Regions from separate parts of the Mesorhizobium sp. M0189 genome, predicted to be linked through region 3. Evidence: riboswitches for the same ligand, from Rfam matches in the RefSeq annotation. Region 3 holds a riboswitch; each other region holds the start of a gene.
The links. Region 3 has a riboswitch for cobalamin ahead of metE (5-methyltetrahydropteroyltriglutamate--homocysteine S-methyltransferase). Riboswitches for the same ligand answer to the same signal wherever they lie in the genome.
Positions count from the first base shown of each region.

Region 1: it holds a riboswitch for cobalamin, as region 3 does, so the genes downstream of both, NKJ09_RS13500 (DUF1636 family protein) here and metE (5-methyltetrahydropteroyltriglutamate--homocysteine S-methyltransferase) in region 3, are expected to answer to the same signal.
Region 2: it holds a riboswitch for cobalamin, as region 3 does, so the genes downstream of both, NKJ09_RS13315 (CbtB domain-containing protein) here and metE (5-methyltetrahydropteroyltriglutamate--homocysteine S-methyltransferase) in region 3, are expected to answer to the same signal.
Region 4: it holds a riboswitch for cobalamin, as region 3 does, so the genes downstream of both, NKJ09_RS11385 (ABC transporter ATP-binding protein) here and metE (5-methyltetrahydropteroyltriglutamate--homocysteine S-methyltransferase) in region 3, are expected to answer to the same signal.

Region 1 covers NZ_JAMYSW010000006.1:35,487-40,593, forward strand. Annotated here, with positions in the region: gene NKJ09_RS13485 (NuoB/complex I 20 kDa subunit family protein) at 1-466, opposite strand, end outside; gene NKJ09_RS13490 (NADH-quinone oxidoreductase subunit A) at 457-822, opposite strand; gene NKJ09_RS13495 (winged helix-turn-helix domain-containing protein) at 1,159-2,358, shown strand; cobalamin riboswitch at 2,388-2,591, shown strand; gene NKJ09_RS13500 (DUF1636 family protein) at 2,630-3,064, shown strand; gene cobW (cobalamin biosynthesis protein CobW) at 3,061-4,113, shown strand; gene NKJ09_RS13510 (cobaltochelatase subunit CobN) at 4,132-5,107, shown strand, end outside.
Region 2 covers NZ_JAMYSW010000006.1:277-5,383, reverse strand. Annotated here, with positions in the region: gene NKJ09_RS13330 (heparan-alpha-glucosaminide N-acetyltransferase) at 1-101, opposite strand, end outside; gene NKJ09_RS13325 (MFS transporter) at 348-1,547, shown strand; gene NKJ09_RS13320 (aromatic ring-hydroxylating oxygenase subunit alpha) at 1,526-2,719, opposite strand; cobalamin riboswitch at 2,860-3,055, shown strand; gene NKJ09_RS13315 (CbtB domain-containing protein) at 3,092-3,271, shown strand; gene NKJ09_RS13310 (CbtA family protein) at 3,287-4,069, shown strand; gene cobU (bifunctional adenosylcobinamide kinase/adenosylcobinamide-phosphate guanylyltransferase) at 4,062-4,583, shown strand; gene cobO (cob(I)yrinic acid a,c-diamide adenosyltransferase) at 4,585-5,107, shown strand, end outside.
Region 3 covers NZ_JAMYSW010000023.1:20,814-25,920, forward strand. Annotated here, with positions in the region: gene NKJ09_RS28370 (transposase) at 1-38, opposite strand, end outside; partial or broken gene NKJ09_RS28375 (MFS transporter) at 328-1,951, shown strand; cobalamin riboswitch at 2,446-2,645, shown strand; gene metE (5-methyltetrahydropteroyltriglutamate--homocysteine S-methyltransferase) at 2,741-5,086, shown strand.
Region 4 covers NZ_JAMYSW010000005.1:93,413-98,519, forward strand. Annotated here, with positions in the region: partial or broken gene NKJ09_RS11370 (FecCD family ABC transporter permease) at 1-706, opposite strand, end outside; gene NKJ09_RS11375 (ABC transporter substrate-binding protein) at 736-1,680, opposite strand; gene NKJ09_RS11380 (hypothetical protein) at 1,677-1,865, opposite strand; gene NKJ09_RS11385 (ABC transporter ATP-binding protein) at 1,906-2,421, opposite strand; cobalamin riboswitch at 2,589-2,792, opposite strand; gene NKJ09_RS11390 (GyrI-like domain-containing protein) at 3,087-3,920, shown strand; gene NKJ09_RS11395 (bifunctional helix-turn-helix transcriptional regulator/GNAT family N-acetyltransferase) at 3,958-4,893, opposite strand.

The DNA.
Region 1 (5,107 bases), on a different contig from region 3:
GGTCGCAGCCGCGCACCACCGAATAGGAATAATGATAATAGCCGCCGCCATTGGCACAGGAGCCCATCGAGATGACGTAGCGCGGCTCCGGCATCTGGTCGTAGACCTTGCGCAGCGCCGGCGCCATCTTGTTGGTCAGCGTGCCGGCGACGATCATGATGTCGGACTGGCGCGGAGACGCGCGCGGCGCGACACCGAAACGCTCGCTGTCGTAGCGTGGCATCGAGGTGTGGATCATCTCGACGGCGCAGCAGGCGAGGCCAAAGGTCATGAACATCAACGAGCCGCTGCGCGCCCAGGTGATCAGCGCCTCGGTCGAAGTGACGAGAAAACCCTTGTCGGCGAGTTCGTTGTTGATCTCCAGGAAGAACGGATCATCCTCCCCCACCGGTCTGCCGGTGTTGGGGTCGATGAGGCCCTTGGGCTTCGGCGCGACGAGCGTGCCGGAACTGTCGTTCAATCCCATTCCAGCGCTCCTTTTTTCCATTCATAGGCAAAGCCGATGGTCAGCACCGCCAAAAACACCATCATCGACCAGAAACCGAGCATGCCGATCTGACTGAACGACACTGCCCAAGGAAACAGGAAGGCCACCTCCAGATCGAAGATGATGAACAGGATCGACACCAGGTAGAAGCGGATGTCGAACTTCATGCGGGCGTCGTCGAACGAGTTGAAGCCGCACTCATAGGCGGAAAGCTTTTCCGGATCGGGGTTGCGGTAAGCCACCAGGAACGGTGCGGCGAGCAGCGCCAGGCCGACGACCAGCGCCACGCCGATGAACAGGACGATGGGCAGGTACGAACCTAAAAGTGCGTTCATGCTGCAGTTTTCCGTTGGCGGCCAATCCACTCTGATTACAGCACCGGACCCACTTGCGGAAGCGTGACAGATTAACCACTGAACCGTTTTAAGGGGGCTCTATGCTGCAACGCGGCGAGGGTTAGCGCAGCGCTTTCGGCGAAGCAAGTCAAACCTTGTTCAAATCGCGGTGCTGGACGGCATATCCGGGAAAACTGGTCCGATCCGCTCCTGTTTGATTTCCTTCACTTTTCACTCCACTTTTCTCTCCTGACATAGATGCCGCCAAAACCTTGCTAGCATGGGGCGGAATCGCAGGTCATTTTCTCTGTCTAACATCGTCCGGATACCGCCTTCATGAAAGAAAAAATCTCGCTTGCCCTGGCCCGTCGCATTGCGCTTGCGGCACAGGGATTCAATGACCCGCGCCCCAGCGGCACGCCTGACCGCCGGCATCTGGCCCGGGTGCTTGCACGTACCGGCCTGCTGCAGATCGATTCCGTCAGCGCCGTGGTTCGCGCCCATTATATGCCGCTCTATTCGCGGCTTGGCCCCTACAAGCTGGCGCTGCTCGACGACGCCGCGGTGACACGCAAGCGCATGGTCTTCGAATATTGGGCGCATGAAGCCTCGTTCCTGCCCGTCGAGACCTATCCGCTGATGCGCTGGCGCATGCGGCGGGCCGAGCGCGGCGAGGAAATGTACAGCGGACTGGCAAAATGGGGCCGCGAGCACGCCGCCTACATTGAGGACATCTATCGCGAGGTCGCTGAACGAGGCCCGATCGCGGCGTCGGCTTTCGAAGGCCAGAAGGGCTCGGGCGGCTGGTGGGGCTGGAGCCATGCCAAGCATGCCTTCGAATGGCTGTTCTGGGCGGGCCGCATCACCACGGCGCACCGGCGTGGTTTCGAGCGGTTCTACGATCTGCCGGAGCGCGTGCTGCCGCTAACGGTACTCGCTTTGCCAGTTCCGTCCCCCGCGGACGCCCACCGCGAACTGCTGCGCATCTCCGCCCGCGCCCATGGCGTCGCCACGGCGGGCGATCTGCGCGACTATTTCCGCCTCTCGCCCGCCGACATCAAGGGCCGCATCGAGGAACTGGTCGAGGCTGGCGACCTGTTGCCGGTGAGCGTCGAAGGCTGGAGCAAAACAGCCTATCTCCACAAGGACGGCCGTTTGCCGCGCAGGATCGAGGCGCGCGCCTTGCTTGCGCCGTTCGATCCCGTCGTCTTCGAGCGGTCGCGCACCGAGCGGTTGTTCGACTTCCACTACCGCATCGAGATCTACACGCCGGCCGAAAAGCGCCAGTATGGCTATTATGTGCTGCCGTTCCTGCTCGGCGACAGCATCGTCGGGCGCGTCGACCTCAGGGCCGACCGCCCGGCCGGCGTATTGCGCGTCCATGCCGCCTATTCGGAGCCCGGCGCCCCGCCGCAAACTGCCGCCGCCCTTTTCGAGGAATTGAAGCAGATGCAGGGTTGGCTCGGGCTCGAGCGCATCGAGGTGACGGCTGCCGGCGACCTCGGCCAGCCGCTCGCAGATATCGCCGCGTCATAGACGTGCGTTGACACGACTGCCTTCACAAGCCTAAATCCGTTCCAGACGGTCCCCTGCCCGCAACGGCAAGGGCCAAGAGGGAATGCGGTGCGAAATCTCGATTTCAAATCCGCGGCTGTCCCCGCAACTGTAAGCGACGAGCCAAGGCCGAAAACCACTGGGATATTCCCGGGAAGGCGGCACCCAGGCGATGACCCGCGAGCCAGGAGACCTGCCGTCTAGGACATAAGAATCCGATCGCCTGGCGGGTTTTCCGGGCAAGGAGCCTGATTTGGAACGCGACAGCAGTTTTCCGGCTGAGACAGCGGATTTATTGTCCGGCCATGGTGATTCCCCGGCCGGCGTTACCGTCATCGTCTGCTCGTCCTGCCGTGACGAGACCGGTTCGGACGCTTATCCCCGCGCCGGCGAACTGCTCGCCGAGCACACGCGCCGCGCCGCTTCCAGCGAAAACATTAAAATCCGCACCGTCGAATGCCTCGGCAATTGCAAGCGCCGGCTCAGCGCCGCGATGCTGCGCGACGGCTGCTGGAGCTATGTCTTCGGCGACCTGACCACGACCAGCGGCACCGATCTGGTGACGGGGGCAAAGCTGTTCGCTACTTCGACGGACGGCCTCATTCCGTGGCGCGGCCGTCCCGATTGCCTGAAGCGCGGCTTGGTTGCCCGCATCCCTCCCCTCGACCTTTTGAAGGACTTGATATGACTTCCCCAGATTCGGCCGCCAACGTTTCGCGCGTCCCCTGCACCGTCGTCACCGGCTTTCTCGGCGCCGGCAAGACGACGCTGATCCGCCATTTGCTCGAAAACGCCAAAGGCAAGCGCCTGGCCATCATCGTCAACGAGTTCGGCGATATCGGCATCGACGGCGAGATCCTGAAGGGCTGCGGCATCGACACTTGCCCCGAGGAAAACATCGTCGAGCTGGCCAATGGCTGCATCTGCTGCACTGTCGCCGACGACTTTGTCCCCGCGCTCGACCAGATCCTGTCGCTGACGCCGAAGGTCGACCACATCCTGATCGAGACGTCCGGGCTGGCCCTGCCCAAGCCGCTGGTCCAGGCCTTCCAGTGGCCGTCGGTGAAAAGCCGCGTCACGGTCGATGGCGTCATCGCTGTCGTCGACGGGCCGGCGCTGGCTGATGGCCGCGTTGCCAACGACATGGACGCCCTGCAGGCGCAGCGCGCGCAGGACGAGACGCTCGACCATGACGATCCTGTCGAGGAGGTGTTCGAAGACCAGCTCGCTTGTGCCGACCTGATCATCCTGTCGAAGAGCGACCTGCTGGACGCAGCCGGCGCGGCGCGCGCCAATGCCGTCATCGGCAAGCATGTTGCGCGGGCGGTGAAGATCGTGCCGACCTCGCAAGGCAAGGTCGATCCGTCGGTGCTGCTCGGCCTTGGTCTCGCCGTCGAGGACGACATCGAGAACCGCAAGACCCATCACGACGACGAGCTCGACCACGAACATGACGACTTTGACTCGTTCGTCATCGACATTGCGTCGGTGTCCGACCCGGACGAGCTGGCACAACGCGTCGCCACGGCGGCGGAGGAAGAAAACGTATTGCGCGTCAAGGGTTTCGTCGACGTCGGCGGCAAGCCGATGCGGCTCTTGCTGCAGGCCGTCGGTCCGCGCGTCAACCACTATTACGACCGCGCCTGGACCGCTGAAGACGATCGCCGCTCGCGCCTCGTCGTCATCGGCCTGAAAGGGCTGAACCGCCCGGCGATCGAGCGTATCCTCGCCGGCTGATCCCAGGTACGAGCCGCGATGCACATCCTCACCACCACATCCGCCTCGCTCGACGATCTCGCCGAGCCTGTCGATCTCAGGCAAACGCCTGCGGATGTCGTGGCGCTGTCCTTCACCGACAGCGACCTCGCCGGGCTGGCGGCGGCGTGGAAGGCAGATGCGGACCGCCTGCCGTCGATGCGGCTCGCCGCCTTGCGCGACCTGCGCCACCCGATGTCCGTCGACCTCTGGATCGACAGCGTCGCCCGCCACGCCAAGATCGTCCTGGTCCGCATCCTCGGCGGTTACGACTGGTGGCGCTACGGCTGCGACCAGCTTGCCGTTGTCGCGCGAAATCGCGGTATTAAGCTGGCGCTCCTACCGGGCGAGAGCCACGACGAGGATTTGCGGCTGATCGAAGGCTCGACGCTGCCGCGCCAGGAACTTGATGGTCTGCTCGACTATTTCCGCGAAGGTGGCCCGGCGAATATGACGGCGCTGGTGCAGAGGTTGGCAAGTCTCGCCGGATCGGGTGCGGCGGTCGCTGAACCTGTCAGCGTGCCAAAGGCGGGATTTTACGAGCCGGGACGCGGCGTTATAGAAAGAATGGACTTATCAAGCGTCGGCATTCCTTCGCGCCCCCCTCTGTCCTGCCGGACATCTCCCCCACAAGGGGGGAGATCGGCTGTCACTGACCGTCTCGCGACTTCTGCAACATCGAACATTGACGAAGGCGACGATGACCAGGCGATCTCCCCCCTTGTGGGGGAGATGTCCGGCAGGACAGAGGGGGGCGCGACGGAACGCAGCCTAAACCTACCGTCCGCCGAACCCGCCCCCATCATCCCCATCCTGTTCTACCGCTCGATGCTGCTCGCCGCCGATGTCGCGCCCATCGATGCGCTTGTCGAGGCGCTCGGGCAGCGTGGCATAGCGCCGGTCCCCATCTTCGTCTCCAGCCTCAAGGACGCGGCATCGCTCGCCTTTGTCGAACCCGCGTTTGCCGCGCTGAACC
Region 2 (5,107 bases), on a different contig from region 3:
GCCATGGCAAGCAAAGCGATGCCGCGTGCGATGTCGATGGCGGCGATGCGCTTCGCCTTCGGTTGATCCTGAACGGCGGTGGTCGGCGTGGCGATGCTCATCGGTCTCGCTGTCTTGGTTCAGCCCCGGCAAGACGACTATCACGGTTGCCACCGTCAAAAGAAGCAGTCCTCGCGTCGCGTTGGCGCGGGTCAGCATTAGAACTCGCTTTAGGCCAGAGCCGGAAAGCCTTTGGCCGGCTTCGCTTTTTGCCGTGAAGGCGTCGGTTTCCTGTTACCCGGCCAGGAATCGCCGCGGCAGATTTGTGCTCCAAACCCTGCTTTGGGCGATTCTGTTCGGGGAAAGCAATGGCTACCCATGTGCGCCATCCTATCTGGCTTGCGGCCTTGCGGCCGGCGGATGCACGCACCTTCGCCTCGCTTTATGCGGTCGAATCGTTCGCGCGCGCCACCGTCTCCAGCGTCATCCCGATCCAGGCCTATGAGATCCTGCACAACGAGCAGATCGTCTCGATCCTCTACACGGTCGTGGCAATGCTCGGCCTCTCGGCGACGCTGTTCATGCCGATGCTGATCCGGCGCTTTGCCCGGCGCTGGGTCTATACCGCCGGTGCCTGCCTGCTGGCCGTCGGCTCGCTGTTCTTCGTCACTCATACGCTTGCTGGCCAAACGGTCGGCATGCTCTGCCGCGTCATCGGCGCCAGCGCGCTGGCGATCACGCTCAACCTCTACATCATGGACCATATCCGCAAGACCGATTTCATGCAGGCCGAGTCGCTGCGCATGGCGTGGTCGATGCTTGCCTGGACCGCCGGGCCGACGCTCGGCATTTTCCTCTACACGCGTTTCGGCATCTATGCCGCCCATAGCGCGGTGGCCGTCTTCGCCATGGCCCTGCTGGCGCTGTTCTGGACCTACCGGCTTGGCGACAACCCGTCGATCCGCCCGGGCAAGACGCGGCCGGTCAATCCGCTGGCCAATATCGGCCGCTTCGTCGCGCAGCCAAGGCTGAGGCTGGCCTGGCTGATCGCCTTCGGCCGTTCCTGCTTCTGGACGACGTTCTTTGTCTATGGGCCGCTGTTCATGGTGATCACCGGCGAGGGCAAGCTCGCCGGCGGCCTCTTGATTTCGGCCGGCAATGCGCTTTTGTTCATGGCCATCTTCTGGGGCAGGGCGGGAAAGCGTTTCGGCGGCCGGCGCACCATGACGTTTGCCTATTTCGCCATGTCGGCGACGCTGCTGGCGGCCGGCGCCGTCGGCGAGGCCGCGCCGCTCGTCACCGGCGCGTTGCTGCTTTGCGGTGCCTTCTTCACCATCGCGCTCGATGCGCTGGGCTCGACCGCGTTCATGCGCTCGGTGCGCTCGTATGAGCGGGCGCAGATGGCGGCGGTCTACCGCACCTATCTCGACTTTTCCGAGCTGACGCCGCCGCTGGTCTATTCGGTGGTGCTGGCGTTCTGCGGCCTGGGCGCGGTTTTCGCGACGCTCGGCCTGCTGGCGGCGGTCTGCGGCTTCGTCACCTGGCGCTATCTGCCCAAATCGCTTTGATGTTCAAGCGCCGCATGCCGCTCGAGCACCCAGTTGTGGAAGCGGTGCAAGTCATATTCCTCGGGCATCAGCACGCCGGCCTTGTGGCGCATCGAGCGCAGGCCCTTCTGGTTGACCTCGCAGATATCAGCATCTTCCTCCAGCACCTGGGTGCCGAAGGCGACGATGTTGTCGATATCCGCTGCCGGATCGGCGAGCGCTTCGGGCGAAAAAAGCCATTCGGCGGTGAGTTCGGTCTGCTCCGGCCCAAGCGGCACCAGCCGCACGGTCCTGACATAGTCGACATGGCCGACGACGAACATCGACGGCAAGTTGGTGGCATAGGTCTGCCCGGCAGCACGCTCGGCCGGCGTCAGGCTCGAAAAGACCGAGCCGTGGACGCGCCCGTCGCGCGACCAGGTTTCGGCCCCGGCCCGCAAGCCGCCGGCAAATTCCGGCGCGTCATTGTCGGCGTGGCGCGCCCATTCGGGGTCGTCGTGCCGGCCCATCAGGCCGCGGCCATAGATCGGCACCAGCCGCGACAGGTCCTTGTGGACGCCAGGGCAGTGCAGGCACTCGTTGAAGTTCTCCCAAAATATCTTCCAGTTGCAGTTCATAACCTTGCGCAGCACATGGCCGCTCAGCAGCGTTTCCAGCGGCCAGTTGGCGAGGTTGCCGGATGCCGGATCGAAGGATGTTTCAGCCGAACCGGCAGCGTCTTGCGCGAGGTTGACGAAAACGAAACCGCGCCACACCGACAGTGCTACGCGGTAGAGCGGATGATCGGCCTTGTCGAAACCGTCCGGCAGCGATTTCGATGGCACGCGCACCAGATCGCCGCGCAGCGAATAGGACCAGGCGTGGTAGGGGCAGGTGATGAGCCGCGCCTTCAGCCGTCCTTCGCTCTGCTGGCAAAGCTGCGAGCCGCGATGCCGGCAGGTGTTGTGGAAGGCGCGCAATTCGCCGGTCTCGTCGCGCAGCACGACGATCTCCTGCGTGCCTATGCGAAACGTCCTGAATGCCAGCGGCTGGGCAAGGTCGGCCTCGCGGCAGACCAGCAGCCAGTTGCGATACCAGATGGCCTCGAGATCGCGCTGATAGCCTGCGATGTCCCAATAGGCCGATGACGGCAGCGTCGGCTCGGCCCGCGTCAGGCCGTTATAGGGACCGCGCTCATTCGGGCTGGGTTGCATGCCGGCTTCCTCCCCATCCGCCAGCCGACACCCGGCTGTGAGAATTGTCAATTGCGGCGCCGGCCGGCGAGCTTGGCGAGGCGGCGCATTCGCCACACGATCCGGCGGAATTTGGTTTGCCGGGCGCGGCGATTCTGCCTATAGTCGCTGATGTCGTCGGTTCCGTTTGGAACCAAGAGGGAATGCGGTGCGGGCGAAATTCTTGCCCAATGCCGTGGCTGCCCCCGCAACTGTGTGCGGTAGTCCTCTCCATATGCCACTGAAGATTTTCTTCGGGAAGGTGGGGAAGGGCGCTGATCCGCGAGCCAGGAGACCTGCCGGCGACAGGAAACTGACTTCTATGCCCTCGGGTGGAGGGCGAAAGGACAAGACATGAATACCGCTTCCGTCTCGCTCGGCGCTTCCGTCTCCTCGCAGTCGCGTTTCATGCAGCTGGCGCTTGCTGCATTCCTCGGCATTTTCGTCATGGGCTTTGTCGGCTTCTCGCACATCGATGCGGTCCACAATGCCGCCCACGACTATCGCCACTCGATGGGCTTTCCCTGCCACTGACAAGGGGCTGACATCATGACACTGTTTCGCAACGTCGTGTTCATCGCGGCGATCGCAGGGCTCGTGGCCGGCGTCGTTCTCGCCTGCATGCAGGCCTATGCCACGGTGCCGCTGATCCTGAACGCGGAAGTCTACGAACAGGCCGGCGGCGGCCATGACCATGCCGCGGCACCTGCGGCACCGGTCGAAAACGCCGGGGGCACGATGGCTATAAGCAGCGCCGCGCCGGCACCGGCTGAAGCAATGGCTCCGGCGGAGGACGAAGGCTGGGCGCCGGCCGACGGTTTCGAACGCTTTGCCTTCAGCGTCGTTGCCAATATCGTCACCGGCATCGGCTTCGCGTTGGTCCTGGTTGCGGTTTCGGAGTTCGCCGGCGGCATCGGCAATTGGCGCCAGGGCCTGTTCTGGGGGCTTGCCGGCTTTGCCGTGTTCACGCTGGCGCCGGGCCTCGGCCTGCCGCCGGAATTGCCGGCAATGCCGGCGGCCGACCTTGTCCAACGCCAGATCTGGTGGTGGGCAACGGTGGTGGCGACCGCCGCCGGTCTCGGCCTGCTCGCCTTCCGCAGATCGCTGCCGCTGGCGGTCCTTGCCGTGGCGTTGATGGTGGCGCCGCATATTGTCGGCGCGCCGCAGCCCGACAGCTTCGAGACGACAATCCCGGAAGGCCTGCATCATCAGTTCGTGGTGGCGGTGACGCTGACCAATCTGGTGTTCTGGCTGGTGCTCGGCGCGGTCGTCGGCGTGGTGCGCGGCCGCTTCACCGGCACGGCGACCAGCCTGCGCGACAGCTTTGCCTGACCGCGCTGCCGGGGCGCTGACCCTGATCATCGGCGGTGCGCGCTCCGGCAAGAGCGTGCATGCCGAGAGGCTGGTGAGTGCCTGTCCGGCGCCATGGAGCTATATCGCGACGGCGCAAGCCTATGACGAGGAGATGCGCGAACGGATCGCGCTGCACCGCTCGCGCCGCAGCGCCGGCTGGACGACCATCGAGGCGCCGCTCGACCTTGCCGGCGTGATCGAGGCACTGCCTGACGGCCAGCCGGTGCTGATCGATTGCCTGACGCTGTGGCTGACCAACCATATGCTGGCCGAACATGATGTCGAGGCCGAATGCCGAAGGCTGGCAGATGTGCTGTCGCGGCCGCGTGGACCCTGGTTCGTGGTGTCCAACGAGGTCGGCCAGGGCATCGTGCCGGAGAATGCGCTGGCAAGACGGTTTCGCGACGCGGCCGGCCGGTTGAACCAGGACGTTGCCGCCGTCGCTGACACCGTGCTTTTGATGGTGGCGGGGCTGCCGCTCAGGGTGAAATGACATGGCTGATACCGACCACATCGATCCCAAGGACGAGGAACGCCACCGCGCGAAGATGGCCAAGCGCAAGGCGGTGCAGGACGCCGAGGTTGCAGCCAAGACGGTCGAGAAAGGGCTGTTGATCGTCAACACCGGTCCGGGCAAGGGCAAGACCACGGCCGCCTTCGGGCTGGCGCTCAGAATGCTCGGCTACGGCAAGCGCGTCGGCGTCGTCCAGTTCATCAAAGGCAAATGGCACACCGGCGAGAAGGATGCTTTTGCCTGCTTCGGCGACCGCGTCGTCTGGCACGCCATGGGCGAGGGCTTTACCTGGGAAACGCAGGACCTGAAGCGCGACATCGCGGCGGCCGAGGCCGCCTGGGCCAAGGCGCTCGAGCTGATGGCCGAGCCGTCGATCAGCCTCGTGGTGCTCGACGAACTCAACATCGCGTTGCGCTACGATTATCTCGACCTCGAAAAGGTGGTCGCAGCGCTGAAGGCGCGTCGCGAGGGCCTGCATGTCGTCGTCACCGGCCGCAATGCCA
Region 3 (5,107 bases):
TTGACTTCCACGGTGAATGGTCGCGTCTGCCGCCTCATAGTTCCTTCCTGAATAGGAGAATGAAGTCGCCGCTCGAATTTTTGGCGCTTCCTGCTTAGCGCGGAGCATTATCGTATAGCCGCTCAACGGGCAAGTGATGCCGGTCTTCGATGGCTGACCCATCTGGGGAGATTTGAGCGGCTTCGCGCGTCCTGCGCATGCCTGTAAGGCCGCCAAGTTTTCTGGGTTAGCAGGCGCGCCACTGTGGCAGCTTGGCTTGTACGGCGAGGCCATGGTCGAGTGAGGCGAACCAAATCCAGCCCCGCGGTCGATCCCGAAGCTTCCACAATGGCGAAGAGAACATCTTCACTCGTTCCTTTTCAGCACAAGACCTTCCGTTCGCTATGGTCGGCTGCACTCGTTTCGAACCTTGGCACCCTGGTGGAAGGTGTGGCGGCGGCTTGGCTGATGACCAGCATCGCCACCTCCCATGGAATGGTGGCGCTCGTCCAGTCATCGACCACCCTCCCCTACATGATCTTCTCCCTCGCGGCGGGAGCGCTCGCGGACAACTTTGACCGTCGCCGGATCATGTTGACTGCGCAACTGCTGATGGTCTGCGTATCCGCCTTCCTGGCGTTCCTGACCTATGCGGGGGAAATGACACCCTGGATCCTTCTGGGTCTCACCTTCCTGATCGGCTGTGGTTGGGCACGATCCCTCTTGGCAAGCCTCGATGGGGGATATCCTGCCTCGCGAACACCTGCCTAGCGCGGTTGCGCTCAACGGCATGAGCTACAATCTCATGCGCAGCATCGGGCCGGCGATTGGCGGCCTAATCGTGGCCACAGCCGGTGCGGCCTTCGCGTTCCTCTTTAACGTCTTTTGCTACTTCGCTCTGATCGCTGCGCTGTTGCGGTGGAAAGCGGTACGGGCACGACAAGCGCTGCCGCGGGAGGCTTTCGGCAGTGCGATGGCGGCGGGCTTCCGTTACGTGCTCTTGTCGCCGAACCTTCTCAAGGTGATGTGCCGGAGTTTCATTTTCGGCCTCACCGCCGTTGTCATTTTGGCTCTCCTGCCGTTGGTCGCTCGCGAACAGATCAAAGGGACCGCAGTCACCTACGGCGTGATGCTCGGCTTCTTCGGCCTGGGAGCGATTTGCGGCGCGCTCCTCATTGGGCGGGTCCGAGAAGTTCTCTCCAACGAATGGGTCATTCGCGGTGCGTTCTTTATACTGGCGATCAGCTGCTTCTTTCTGGCATGGAGTGAGCACGTTTGGCTGAACTGTCTCCTCCTCATGCCGGCCGGTGCGGCCTGGATTCAATCATTCTCGCTGTTTAACGTCACAGTGCAGCTTTCGGCGCCGCGGTGGGTGGTTGGACGCGCCCTGTCTCTCTATCAGACGGCCACATACGGCGGCATGGCGGCGGGAAGCTGGCTTTGGGGCGAACTGGCGGATGTCCAAGGTGTTTCGGGAGCCTTCCTCGTCGCCAGCGTGGTTCTTGTGATTGGTGGACTGATGGGCATCGTTCTGCGTCAGCCGGATTTCGAAACGCTCAATCTGGATCCGACCAACAAGTTCAGCGAACCGACGCTGCAACTTGATCTGCGGCCACGAAGCGGTCCGATCATGGTGATGGTCGATTATCGTATCGATCAGAGAGATGTCCCAGAATTTCTCAGTGTGATGACATCGTGGCGAAAAGCCCGGCTGCGAGATGGCGCCAGACAATGGGCGTTGCTGCGTGACCTGGAAAAGCCCGAACTATGGACCGAGTGCTATCATGTGCCAACCTGGGTCGAGTATGTTCGCCACAACAACAGGCAGACCCAGGATGACGCCGAAATCGTTGCGCGCCGGGAAGCGCTGCACCGTGGCGATTGCCCGCCCAAGACGCATCACAAGATCGAACGCCAAACCGTGCGCGTGCACGACGATTTGCCGCTCAGGCCTCATTTGGACAGGACTTGAGCTGGCCCGTTGGTTTGAGCCGGTTACCTTCAGCCGGTGGGCTGCGAACAAGCAGGTCGAGACATTGGCCTCGATCACTTCGCAACACGCCGCTGCGCCGGGCCTCGGGTGCTCCCCTCGAAATCATTGTGTCGTATCACCGAGGGCATCACGGCCAACAGCTTCCTAGGCAACAGCCTCGCCATTGAGCCGAATATGGTCGCGAGCAGATCACCGACGAAGCGGTCGGAACCTCGGAGCCGAAGTTCGATGCCGAGGTGGCGTTCGCATGATGCGCGAAGCAGCACCACGGCGCTTGCCGGTATGTTTGCGCCCGGCAGCCGACGAACTCCTATCCTCCCGGACCGCTGTGCGTCATTGCTTTGATTTACCGGCCGCTCAAGGCTTCCACAGTTTTCGCTTTCGAGGCGACCTTTGGCAACATGCCAACCGAAATTTAACATAACGACATAAACATTTCTTTATGCGGCATTGACAAAGAAGCGAGCTGCTGTAATTGTCTCCCGTGTCGTGGTTCTCCGTACGGCGGTGCCGCAGCGGAGCTAAGAGGGAAGCCGGTGCGATGCCGGCGCTGCCCCCGCAACTGTTAGCGGCAAGCTAACCCCACTCATGTCACTGAGGCGAATAGCCTTGGGAAGACGGGTAGAGGCTATGACCCGCGAGCCAGGAGACCTGCCACGGCGAATTACGTCCATGGGCGGGGTGTCTCGGTGGCCGCTGCAGCCTGGCGTTCGTGCCGGCCTGCTAGCGCCTTCCTTGTCACCGACGCCCCAACCATCGGGGTATGGCATGACTGTCTCTCAGCAAATTCCTGTAGCAACGCTCGGCGTGCCGCGCTTCGGTCGTCGGCGAGAACTGAAGTTCGCGCTTGAAAGTTACTGGTCCGGAAAATCTTCCGCCGCCGACCTTCTCACGACGGCGAAGGCGCTCCGTGCCGCTAGCTGGGAAGAGCAGCACGATCGCGGCGTGTCGAAAATCCCGTCGAACGACTTCTCGCTTTACGACCATGTGCTCGACACCGCAGCCATGGTCGGCGCCCTTCCGTCTCGTTACGCCTGGAATGGCGGCGAGGTCCCACTCGACATCTACTTCGCTATGGCGCGCGGCAACCAAGGTCAGACGGAGGATTGTGGGCACGGTGGTCACCAGCATGCGGCTCATCGGCCTGGTGTAACCGCGATGGAAATGACCAAGTGGTTTGACACCAACTATCACTACATTGTGCCGGAACTAAACGATGATCAAACGTTCGCTCTTTCGTCGACGAAGCCGGTTGATTACTTCCTCGAGGCTAAAGCCCTCGGCATTCACACACGCCCAGTCATCCTTGGACCGGTCACCTTCCTCAAGCTGGCGAAATCGCCTGCCGAGGGATTCGATCCCATCGCGCTCCTGCCGCGGCTGCTGCCCGTCTACGAGCAACTCCTGCAGAGGCTGAAGCTGTCGGGAGCCGATTGGGTGCAGATCGATGAGCCAGCGCTTGTCCTCGATCTGAACCCGAACGAACGAGCTGCGTTCGAATTCGCCTATGGCCAGCTGTCGAAAGCCGCGCCCGAGCTGAAGATCATGCTGGCTACCTATTTCGGGCCGCTGGGAGACAATCTCCAAACCGCGGTTTCTCTGCCCCTGGCCGGGCTGCATATTGATCTCGTGCGCGCTCCCGAGCAGCTGGAAACGGTGGGTCGGCTCGCTCCGAAAGATCTGGTGCTCTCGCTTGGCTTGATCGATGGCCGCAACGTCTGGCGTGCGAACCTGCCCGCCATTCTCGACCGCATCAAACCGATCGTCGCCGGCTGGCCCTTGGACCGCGTCGAAATCGCGCCTTCCTGCTCGATGCTGCATGTGCCGATCGACCTGCGCATGGAGACGGAACTCGACGCGGACATCAGGTCGTGGCTCGCCTTCGCGGCCCAGAAGACCGACGAGTTGGTGTTGCTGGCCCGGGCCCTGTCCCAAGGCAGGGATGCGGTGGCAGGCGCGTTGAAAGCGTCTGCCGAGGCTGCCGCCACTCGCGTGACATCCACGAAGATCCATGACCCGCTTGTTGAGGGGCGGATCGCCAGCATTGACGACAGCATGAAACGACGAGAGAGCGCTTTTGCCGAGCGCTGCAGAGTCCAGGCCGGCACGCTCGGGCTGCCGCCGTTCCCGACGACGACCATCGGGTCCTTCCCGCAGACGCCGCAGGTACGCAGGTCGCGGGCCGCTCATGCGAAGGGCCAACTGAGCTATGTCGACTACGAGAGCTTCCTGAAGAAGGAGATCGAGGCTGCAATTCGCTGGCAGGAAGAGATCGGGCTGGACGTGCTGGTGCACGGTGAGTTCGAACGAAACGACATGGTACAGCATTTCGGCGAGCAGCTGTCCGGCTTCGCCTTCACCCAGCATGCCTGGGTACAAAGCTATGGGTCTCGCTACGTGCGTCCCCCCATTATCTTCGGCGACGTATCGAGGCGCAATCCGATGACGGTGCGCTGGTGGCAATTCGCCCAGTCGCTTACGGAAAAGCCTGTGAAGGGAATGCTCACGGGCCCAGTGACCATTCTCAACTGGTCTTTTGTTCGCGACGACGTACCCCGCTCCGAAGCCTGCCGCCAGATCGCGCTCGCCATCCGCGACGAAGTGACGGATCTCGAAATGTCCGGCGCAAGGATGATCCAGATCGATGAGGCCGCCTTTCGCGAAGGATTGCCACTGCGCCAGTCTGACTGGAAAGTCTATCTCGACTGGGCTGTCGAATGCTTCCGGATCGCTTCAACGGGTGTAAAGGACGCGACTCAAATCCATACCCACATGTGCTATTCGGAGTTCAACGAGATCATCGACGCGATCGCTGGAATGGATGCGGATGTAATTTCGATTGAGACGTCGCGCTCGAAAATGGAGCTGCTGGACGCCTTCACGAGCTCCAAATATCCGAACGAAATCGGTCCCGGAGTCTATGACATTCACTCACCACGCGTCCCGGAAGTCGGCGAGATTTCGGATCTCGTCATGCTTGCCCGCGAGCGACTGTCGGATGCCCAACTGTGGGTAAACCCGGACTGTGGCCTCAAAACACGCAAATGGGAGGAGGTCCGCCCTGCCCTCATGAACATGGTTGCTGCAGCACGCGCGCTCCGGGAGAAAGTGTAGGCCGGAGGGTTTCCTGGTTGC
Region 4 (5,107 bases), on a different contig from region 3:
GCAACCGGGACGCCGAGGCTTCAGCGGCATTCTCGCCGGCCAGGAAAGCGTCGAGCCGGCGGTGGTTCCAAAGTCCATAAACAAGGATGGTGCCTGCGCCCAGAGCAGCCAGCTCGATATTGTCCCAACGGGCCAGCCCGAGCTCGCCCATCGTCCAGAACAACACCGAGTGAGCGGCGCGCTGGTCTCCGGCAAAGACGAGATAGTTAGTCAAGGCGGTGAACATGAACGAGACGGCAAGCCCGGCGAGGATCAGCCGTTCGGGGCCTTGCCCCCTCACCCGCGAAACCAGCAAAAGCACGATGCCGGCGGCTAATACGCCGCCCGTGAAGGCCGCGACCGGCAACGTCCAGATACCGAAATGGTCGCCAAAAATGGTGATGACGGAAACCGCGCCGGCCGCGGCTCCGGACGACAGGCCGAACAAGAACGGATCTGCGAGGTCGTTGCGCGTTACCGTCTGCAGCAGCGCGCCGATGACGCCCAGCCCGGCGCCGACACAGATGGCCATAATCGTGCGCGGTAGCCTAAGATCGAGGACGATCTTGGCAATCGGGATCTTGCCGGCCGGACCGGACACGATGTCTCCGTCCAGCCCGGCGGCATGTCCGAGCGCAGCAATCACGTCGCTCAACGCGATGACCGTCGATCCATAGGCAATCGACAGCAGAGCAAGAGCGGCAATCGCTGCTGCTCCTGCTGTCATCGCCAATTCGAACGCTCTCTGGCGCAAGCTCAGAAAGCTTCCGGGTGCATCGCCCTGGCGATCTTGCCGATCGCCTCGATGTTGGCAGGCCCAGGCGTCAGTTCGGCATAGCGCAGCGCAATGAAGTGCTCATTTTTGACCGCCTCAGTCTCCTTCATCGCCGGATGAGCTTTCAGGAAATCGAGCAGTTTTCTGTAGCCGCCGTCCTGGTAGTCGAGCAGGATAAGAAATTGCGGATTGCGGGCCGCCACCGTCTCCCAATCCGTATTGCCCCAGCTCGTCGGCATGTCGGCCATGATGTTGTCGCCGCCGGCTGCGGCGATCATGGCGCTGGGGATCGCGAACTTGCCTGATGTGAAGGGTTTGTCTTCGCCGGAGTCGTAAAGAAACACACGCGTTCCCGTGCGGTCGCCGATCTTTGCCGTGATATCGGCGAGCTGCGCCTTCCAGTTCGAAACAAGCTTTCCCGCCTCCGCCTCCTTGCCAAAAATCTTGCCCAGCTTTTCGACATCACCATAGAGCAGGTCCATCGAGGCGGCGGGGCGGTTCTGGTCGAGATGGACGCAACTTTCCGTCAGCACCAGCGTCTTGATACCGTGCGGGGCCAGCGTATCGGGCGTCACCTCGCCGCCAGGCTTCATGCCGTAATACCAGCCGGCGAAGAAGAAATCGGGCTCGACGGCGACGAGGTTTTCGATGGTCGGGTATTTCGGCGCGAGTTCCGGGATCGCGCCCTGCTCGGCCTTGAATTCCGGACCGACCTTATACCATCCGGTGATGCCGGTCAGGCCGACGATCGATGGTTGCAGCCCCAGCGCGAAGGCCATCTCCGCCATGTTCAGATCTTGGATGACGGCGCGCTTCGGCGCGGCGTCGAACGTCAGCGGCGTGCCGCAGCTATCAACGGTTACCGGGAAAGCGAAGGCGGTCTGGGCAAGTAGGAGGGAGGCAAAAGACAGTACGAGGCGTTTCACGGATGTTGCTCCTTGGTCAAATCGGGATGTGAAGAGGCGCGGTTCGGAACGTCGAAGTCCGTGAGTTCGCGGTCTTCGGTGGGATGGCGCAGCCAAAGCACGTCAACGCCGAAAATCTCGCGGATCAACTTCTTGGTCAGCGCCTCGCGCGGACTGGCAAGTGCCTGCAGGCGGGCCTCGTTCATCACCGCGACCCTGGTGGCAAATGGCGTGACAAGCGACAGATCATTGAAGCACCGCCACGACGGTCATGCCAAACTGCGATACGAGTTCGAGAAGGTCGCTGCGGGCGCGCGGATCGAGATGATTGGTCGGTTCATCGAGGAACAGGATTTTGGGCTCCTGGGCGATGGCGCGCGCCAACTGGGCGCGTTGCCGCTCGCCACCGGATAGCGAGCCGATCGTGCGGCCGAGCAGCGGCAGCAGGCCGGTTCTGCGAAGTGCTTCAATGACGATGTCGCGTTGCTCGCTCCTCCGTCGCAAGCCGGCATGCGGGACGCGCCCAAGCTCGACGTAGTCGATCACGGCAAGCCGCGGATCAGGCTGGTCGGTCTGGCCAACGACCGCCATGTGCAGTGCCCGCTCGGCGGCCGAAAACCTCTCCAGCCGGCGTCCGGAAAATCTCACATCTCCCGCGCTTGGCCGCAGCGTACCGCATAGCATGCGCAGCAGCGTCGTCTTGCCGGCGCCGTTGGGGCCGATGATGGCGAGGCGGTCGCCCGGCGCTATCGAAAGGCTCACCGCGCTGACCAGGCACCGGCCATTCGTCGTCGCGCTCAGTTCACACGCTTCAAGAAGAGGCTGGGAGGCGTCCAACTTACCGTCACTTTCTCAATGGCGACGGAAGGAAGCTGGACGGACCGGCCGACAAGACCGATGTCCACGTCTCCTCCCGGCACACCCCGTCCGGTCAACTCATGCTGATGGCAGGTCTCCTGGCTCGCGGGTCTTTGCGCCATCCTGCCTTCCCAGCCTTGCCGGCCAGTGGCACTTCGGATTTTGCTAACCGCTTACAGTTGCGGGGGCAGCCACGGCCTCGATCCGAAGATCTCACCGTGTTCCCTTTTCACCCCTTGCCTTTCGACTCGGGGACCATCAGTCAGCCACCCTAGTTTTCCGCCAATCACAGCGCAATAAGTCTTGTCAGAAGGAGCCATATAGACCTCGTGATGTAATAACGTTACATTTAAAAGGACGTTTGCCCGCTTCCTGTCAAGCCTTTTCGCGCGACGCCTGCGACTTGCCGACGACCGTCGCTCTCGATTTGCGCAGTGCGCAATTTCGATCAAACTGCCTCCGCCAGGAAGCGGCACCATAATCTTGCCAATATAAGACATGGCCAATGTAAAGACTGGGCCATGTAAAGACTGGGCCAATGCGGAGACTGGGCCAATGCGAGGTGCCAAATGAATCCGACCGAGAAGGCGCTGTGGTTCGTCGAAAGCCATCTGCCCGAAGCAGTCTCGCTGGACGATGTCGCCAAGAGCAGCGGGGTGTCGCGCTTTCATGTGACGCGGGCTTTCGGCGCGGCTACCGGCCGTTCGGTGATGAGCTACGTCCGTTCTCGCCGACTGACCGAAGCGGCGCGCAAGCTTGGCGCCGGCGCACCCGACATCCTCTCGGTCGCGCTCGACGCCGGCTATGCCTCGCATGAGGCCTTCACCCGCGCCTTCCGCGACCAGTTCGGCACCACGCCGGAACTGGTACGCGCACAAGGCTCGCTCGACAACCTCGATCTTGTGGAGCCGATCCTGATGGACCAGTCCTTTCTCGCCACTCTCGAACCACCGCGTTTTGAGACCAGCCGGCCGTTTCTCATCGCCGGTCTCGGCGAGCGCTACAGCTGCGAAACCAGCGCCGGCATCCCGATGCAGTGGCAGCGGTTCGGCCCCTATATTGGCAACATTCCTGGCGAGATCGGCGACGTCGCCTATGGCGTCTGCGTCAACGGCGACGACGCCGGCAATTTCGACTACATCGCTGGCGTCGAAGTGTCCGATTTTTCGGACCTGCCGAGGGAGTTTTGGCGTGTGCGCGTGCCGACGCAGAAATACGGCGTGTTCGCCCATCGTGACCATATCTCGACCATCCGCCGCACGGTCAACACGATCTGGAACAAATGGCTGCCAGCCTCTGGGCACGAGATCGCCGATGCGCCGGAATTCGAGCGTTACGGCCCCGAATTTGATCCGCGCAGCGGCAATGGCGGGCTGGAAATCTGGATACCGATCAAAGGGTGAGGCACGGCAGGCCGACGCCGAAGCGCCGGAAGCGCTGCTACAGTTCCAGGTTCCAGTTCTGGCCGACCAGATCCCTGCCGAAGGAATGGTGGAACTCCTCGTTGGTCAATTTAAAGCCCACAGACTCATAGATGTGGCGGGCGGCGGCGAGCACGTCGTTGGTCCACAGCGTCAGTGTCCTGTAACCCGTGGCGCGGCAAAAGCCGATACATTCCTCGACCAGCCGCTTGCCGATGCCGAGACCTCGCGCCGAGGGCTCGACGTAGAGCAGGCGCAATTTCGCCACCGCGTCCGACTGGCGCACGACGAAGACGGAGCCGACGACCTCGCTTTCCCGCTCGGCGATCCAGCTGCGTTCCCATTTCGGATCGAAGGATTTGACGAATGTGCCGAGGATTTCAGCGACCAGCGCCTCATAGGTTTCGTCCCAGCCATATTCCTGCGCGTAGAGCAGGCCCTGGCGATGGATGATCCAGCCGATGTGGCCGACCTGCAGAGGCCGCAGCGTGTAGGGAATGTTGGGTTCGGCGGTCGCGCCCAGCAGACGCTGCACCGTCTGCATGGCCTTGACCAGCCTGTCCTGTTCGGGAACCGAAAGCCGGTCGAGCAATGCCGCGACCTGGTCGTGCGAGCCCTGGTTCAGCGGCGCGAAAGTCTGCCGCCCGGCCTTGGTCAGGGCGATCGACGAACGCCTTGCATCCGCCTCGATCGTGGCGCGCTCGACCAGATGACGTTCCTCGAATTTCTTCAGCAGCCGGCTGAGATAACCGGGATCGAGGCCGAGATCGCGCCCAAGGTCCGTGGCGGTCAGGCCATCGCGATGCGCCAGTTCATAGAGCACCCGCGCCTCGGTCAGCGAGAAGGTGCTTTTCAGCAGCCCTTCGTCGAGCAGCCCGATCTGGCGGGTATAGAAGCGGTTGAAGGCTCGCACCGCGTCGATCCGCTCCTTGCCTGGGTGATGATGAATGGTCATGGCATCCTCCTGCCGGTAAGATCAGCCATTTAGTTGACTTGGTCAAGTATCTGTTTGAAGCATCCGTTTGAAGCAATTGTTCTGATGATGCTCACCGGGCGCCTTGACTCGCGCGAGTTGCCAGACTATTTCAGCGCCACGTTAGCACTCCCCCAAGATGAGTGCTAACCATGTCCGGCGCCGCCGGACGGAGGAACTGTTCTCACCATTCTCA